2 regions of the Staphylococcus sp. AC872 genome follow, and region 1 is predicted to be linked to the other one. Evidence: riboswitches for the same ligand, from Rfam matches in the RefSeq annotation. Region 1 holds a riboswitch; the other holds the start of a gene.

Region 1 (3,218 bases):
AATAATTTAAAGAATAAGATACTTCCCATAAATAATTGTAAGAAGTAAAATTTACCTCTTAAGAAATAAGTAAGTGTTGTAGCAATATAAACAATGATAATGAATAAAAGTAATAATAATGTTACCCATTCAATCACATATTGCGTTTGTGATAATTCCCATTCTCCAGATAAGAACAATGCATTTCTGTTGTTAAATTCTAAGAATGTAAAGAAGAATATAACTAAACCACAGAAAATTTCAACATACATTGGTTTTATCCATTTTGGCTTTCTCATCCAATTTGGAATATCATCTTCTTGAATATCAACAATATTTTTTACTTTTTCTTTAAATTTATCCCTTTTAACTCTAATTCTTTCTAAATCAACACTTCTTCTTGTTTTACGTGCATATTCTGTTGTCTTATCTTGTAGTTGTTTTAAGTGAACTTTAGTTTGATTTGAGACATTACCTTTACTTGTTCTTGATAATTCAGGTTCTTCTTCGCCTAATTCTTGTTTAGTAAGCGGCAGAGCACGTCTTAAGAACAAGAAGTTCCAAATTGACATTTGTCCTAATAACCACATAATAATAAAGAATGTATTAACACTTAAAATATCAATAGATTCAATTTCATTAGCGTCAATACGACCATGCAATGCAATTTGAGTAATAAGATAACTGATACCATATGACACTATAATCCACATATAATGACTTTTTCGATTATCACTATTCAATTCATCTTTATATACAATGTATCCAATATGTATGATGAACGGAATAATAAATACGATACCAAAGAATCCATACACTTGCATCATAAGAACTAGAGTAATTAAGAAATACATTACCCCTATGACCAAGAAGAAAATTGAAATATCATAATCATACTTAATTGTTCTAAATAACGTATGACCTAGTAACATTACTAAGATACCAAATAATATAATGATTATGGCACTTACAATTGGGAAACCCCCGATAAATCTACTCATCACTTTAATTATTTCAGCGAAAAATGCGTTCAGGAATTCCCATATATTATACACATGTGTATTTACCTTCTTATCTCCATTTAACTGTTTAATAAGCGGTAAGTTAATTAATATAATGAGTCCTGTGAAAAGTGAAACGATACCGATGATATAACTAAATATGATCTCGGTGTGTTTCTTAAGAAAAGACATACTATTCACCTCAAAAGTTATTATATATGAAGAACTTATTCTTGTCTTTAATAAATCACTAAATACGTCTATAGACCTAGAAAAGTTTATTATTAGCATAACTGGGTAAAAGGTGTATGTAAACAATAAAACACAATTAGGGGTGGATTTATTATGAGTAATGAAGAATTTGCAAAAAAATCAGCTGAAAAAGCCAAAGAAGCAGAAGAGAAACTAAAAGAACAAAAAGAAGAAAAAACAAATGATACAGAACAAACTAAAAAAGATATTGATGATGCGTTAAATTAATATCTACTTGCTAGTTAAATCATAATAAGAATTCAATTTTCTATAAAAACTACGTGCCTAGGGTGTTTTTGATATCCTAGGTACTTTTTATGTTTACAAGCAATATACGTCTATTTCACTTAATTTTTATGATTCTTTATTCCATATCCCTTTCTAAAATTCCTACTCACTTCCAATTATTTTGCATAAAATCAAAATATTATTTTATGAAATATTTTATTAACTTGACAATCCACATGAAAAATCATACATTAAAGACAAATTAAAAATAATAAACGCACTAGGGGTGTTTTGAACTGAGATGAGGTTAACCCTCAAACCCTTTGAACCTGATCTAGCTAGATACTAGCGTAGGAAAGTGTAATTAACAAAGATTATAATCGTATGTTGAATCATATTCTTATGTTTTACGCACAACTTTCCTAGAGATGGTTGTGCGTTTTTTTAGGAGGATGTTTTTATGTCAAAAGGTTTAAAGCTTTCTGAGATATTAGTGACAGTACTTATCTCTGTAATTTTTGCCATTATTTATAACTTATGGTGGTTATTTTATAATGTTGCACAAGTCGCTGGTTTACACCTTGAGCAATTAACCTATGGAGTATGGTTTATGGCAGCGATTGTTTGTTATTTAATTATTCCTAAGCCAGGTATCGCCTTACTTGCTGAGTTTGCTGCAGGTGCCGGTGAAACAATTGTGATGGGTAAATTTGATATACCTACGATTATCTATGCCCTTCTACAAGGTTTAGCATGTGAGATTGTCTTTGCTATTTTCAAATACCAGTCTCGTTCAGTCATGGTAGCTATGCTTGCTGGACTAGTGACTGCACTTGTATCATTCCCAGTCGACTATTTCTATGGTTATTTAAATGAAGTTGCTGGATGGAACTTAATTTTATTCATTGTTTTCCGTGCGATTAGTGGTATTATCATTGCTGGTTTATTATCTTATTTATTGGTTAAAGCATTGGATCAAACTGGTGTAACTAAAGTATTCAGACCCGCTTCTAAAGATGATTACGATACATTATAAGGGGACTTAAAAGTGTTAAAAGTTACAAATTTACGTTTGAAATATCCAAATGGACATCGAAAAATTTTTGATAATCTAAATCTAGAAATTAAAGAAAAAGAAAAAGTACTTTTACTAGGACCATCTGGTTCTGGAAAAAGTACGCTTTTAAATGTATTAAGTGGCATTGTACCCAATTTAATAGAATTACCTATGAAGTATGATGAATTGCAAATTAAAGAGCATAATGGCGTGATCTTTCAAGATCCGGATTCACAATTTTGTATGCCTAAAGTTTATGAAGAACTTGCCTTTGTTTTAGAGAACAGACAAGTACCAAGACAAGATATGGATGAAGCCATTAACCAAGCATTAGCATCAGTGAATTTAAATGTAACCGAAAATACACAAATCAATCAATTAAGTGGTGGTATGAAACAAAAATTAGCTATCGTCGAAACAATATTACAACAGGCAGATACACTATTTTTAGATGAACCCACTGCAATGTTGGATGTTAATGCTACATCTGATTTATGGCAACGCTTGATTAAGCTTTGGAAAGATCAAACAGTACTCATTGTCGAACATAAGGTCGAACATATTTGGCAACATGTTGATAGAGTTTTATTAATGAACTATGAAGGACAAATCATTGCTGATGATACGCCAAATCATATTTTAAAGCATTATGAACATTTACTAAGTGAATACGGCGTATGGCATCCAAATGCATGGCATTA
Region 2 (3,218 bases), on a different contig from region 1:
AACCGATTTAAATATTGATTATTTTCTTTAAATATATCAAAAATGAAGGGGAAATAGCTATATATTTCGAAAAATTAGCATTTTGACGGTATTAATAGATGTGATTATTATATTACTTAAGAGGAGGTGACACATGTTAAATAAAATAGTTTTAGTTGGCAGACTTACAAAGGATGCCCAAATTTTTGAAAAGGAGGAAGGTAGTAAAGTAGCAACATTTTGCGTTGCTACGGAAAGAAATTATAAAGATCAGAACAATGAAATCGCATGCGATTACCTATATTGTAAAGCTTTTGGTAAAACAGCTACGAATATCGAAATGTATACATCACAGGGTTCTTTAGTGGGTATTACAGGTCAAATGCGATCTCGTAAGTATGAAAAAGATAATCAGACACATTTTGTAACTGAAGTATATGTAGAAACAATTAAATTTATGTCCTCTAAGACAAAAGAATCCAATATCCTCTCTAACGAATTTAATGAAGCACAAAATGAATGCTTTCATATAGGTTAGATAGCCATTAATTATTCAACAACTCCCAATTATTTATACTTTTATCCTATCTTAATATAAATTATCATCTTTCAATTATACTCAAGCGACCTTTTTAAAATTTAATAAAATAAAAAGGTCGTTTTTGTACCATATATTACTTAAAAATAGGCACTTTTACGTCAGAATTATCTGATAGATTTCATTTGTATTACATACATATCACAAGTATATAACCTTTATAAACTGTCATGGCAGTTTTCAAAAGACTTATAATTTAAATTTACACCAATTTACGATGTAATTAGGACGTAAAAAAAAGGCTTCCTTTTTTATTTGGCTGTAACCTGCAGTGTATTTATAGATGTTAAAGTTGTATTTGTAAATTAGTTAAAGAAAACAAATCACTTTTAGGAGGATTTTTTAATAATGAAAAAGACAATTATCGCATCATCATTAGCAGTAGGATTAGGCGTTGTAGCAGGTAACGCTGGACACGACGCACACGCAAGTGAAGCAAATATCAATGAAGCTGAATTAGCTCAAAAAGCACAATCAAATGATCAATCATTAAACGAAAGCCCTATCCAAGAAGGCGCTTATAACTATACATTCGATTATAATGGTTTCACTTATCATTTTGAATCAGATGGTTCAAACTTCTCATGGGATTTCCACCAATCTGGTCAATCAAGTGAAGCTTCAAATACTCAAGCTCAACCACAACAAGATGTAAGTGAACAAGCTTCAGCATCAACTAACCAAACTTCAGCAGAAGAAGTTAGCAACCAACAACAATCAAACTCTGCTCAACCTGAGCAAGTTTCTGCTCCACAAACAGAGCAAACTCAACAACCACAACAAGAAGCTACTACTTCAAACAATGAATCAAGCTCAAATGAAGCTTCAAGTGGTTCATCAGTAAATGTTAATGATCACTTAAAACAAATCGCACAACGTGAATCAGGTGGCGACATCCACGCTACAAACCCATCAACAGGTGCTTCAGGTAAGTATCAATTCTTACAATCTACATGGGATTCAGTAGCTCCATCTGAGTACAAAGGTCAACCAGCTTCTAGCGCTCCTGAACATGTTCAAGACACTGCAGCACAAAAATTATATGATACAGCTGGCCCAAGCCAATGGGTTACTGCATAATATAGATTTCACTAAACATCCTATCTTTAGATAGGGTGTTTTTTATTTGTGAAAAGTTAGATTTAGTTATATGTATATCAAAAGATATATTGATATACATTTTTTAATAATTGAATTTATATGTTACATTTGCTATTGTAATAATTGAAAATGATTAAAAAAAGAACTACTAGGGGCGCCTATGAAGGCTGAGATGAATTTAATTCAGACCCTTAAAACCTGATTTGGTTAGTACCAACGGAGGAAAGTAGTGTAACATATTAACGGTATGAGGTCGTGCCTTAATTTTGCTACTTTCCACGTTTGGAAAGTAGTTTTTTTATTTCAAGGAGGCAATTTTATGAGTTTTTCTAAAGATTTAAGAATGGCAGCAGAACCTATTATTGAAGATATCTATAATGATGGTTTCATTCAAGATTTATTACATGGTGAATTATCTAAACAAGCGGTGAGACAATATTTACGTGCAGATGCATCTTATTTAAAAGAATTTGCTAATCTATATGCACTATTAATTCCTAAAGTGCCTAATATGGATGATGTTAAATTTTTAGTTGAACAGATTGAATTTTTATTAGAAGGTGAAGTAGAGGCACATGAAATTTTAGCTTCATTTATCAATGAACCTTATCATGAGATTGTTAAAGAAAAGGTATGGCCACCAAGTGGTGATCATTATATTAAGCATATGTACTATAATGCCTATGCACATGAAAATGCTGCATATACGATTGCAGCAATGGCACCATGTCCATATGTATATGCGGTAATTGGTAAAAGAGCGATAAAGGACAATCAACTTAATAAAGATTCAATTACGTCTAATTGGTTTGAATTTTATAGTACAGAAATGGATGCATTAGTAAATTTATTTGATGAATTAATGGATCGTTTAACAGAGAATTGTACTTCAGAAGAAAAAGAAGAGATTAAGGAGAATTTCTTACAAAGTACTATTCATGAAAGAAACTTTTTCAATATGGCCTACGTAGATGAAAAATGGAATTTTAGAGGTGACAAAGATGAATAAACCTAAAATTGCTTTAACTATTGCAGGTACTGATCCAACTGGCGGTGCTGGTGTAATGGCTGATTTGAAGTCATTCCATTCTTGTGGTGTTTATGGAATGGCAGCTATAACAGGTATTGTTGCTCAGAATACAATGGGGGTAGACCATATTCATAATTTAGAGACATCATGGGTTAAAGAGCAATTGGATAGTGTATTTAATGATGAACTTCCTCATGCAATTAAAACAGGAATGATTGCTACAGAGGAGACGATGCAATTAATCAAAAATTATTTAGAAGATTATCCTACAATTCCATACGTGATTGATCCTGTCATGTTAGCCAAAAGTGGGGATTCGTTGATGGATGATCAAACCAAACAAAAGTTGCAAAGTACATTATTGCCACTAGCTGATGTTGTTACGCCTAATATTCCAGAAGCGGAAGAAATCACTGGAATAAAGATTGATACTGAAGAAAATATTCGAAAAGCAGGAGATATATTTATCAATGAAATTGGAAGCAAGGGTGTAGTCATTAAGGGTGGACA

The links. A riboswitch is a leader RNA that binds a small molecule or an ion and turns the genes downstream of it on or off. The one in region 1 is predicted to bind thiamine pyrophosphate.
Region 2: linked by a shared signal. The riboswitch ahead of tenA (thiaminase II) and the one ahead of ACZ267_RS05300 (ECF transporter S component) in region 1 are both predicted to bind thiamine pyrophosphate.

The regions. Positions count from the first base shown of each region.
Region 1 is NZ_CEEDKW010000002.1:476,863-480,080, forward strand. Features, by position in the region: gene auxA (lipoteichoic acid stability factor AuxA) at 1-1,172, opposite strand, end outside; gene graF (glycopeptide resistance-associated protein GraF) at 1,326-1,460, shown strand; TPP riboswitch at 1,733-1,834, shown strand; gene ACZ267_RS05300 (ECF transporter S component) at 1,921-2,496, shown strand; gene ACZ267_RS05305 (ABC transporter ATP-binding protein) at 2,509-3,218, shown strand, end outside.
Region 2 is NZ_CEEDKW010000007.1:23,194-26,411, reverse strand. Features, by position in the region: gene ACZ267_RS10520 (single-stranded DNA-binding protein) at 134-517, shown strand; gene ACZ267_RS10515 (transglycosylase family protein) at 926-1,657, shown strand; TPP riboswitch at 1,819-1,920, shown strand; gene tenA (thiaminase II) at 1,998-2,687, shown strand; gene thiD (bifunctional hydroxymethylpyrimidine kinase/phosphomethylpyrimidine kinase) at 2,680-3,218, shown strand, end outside.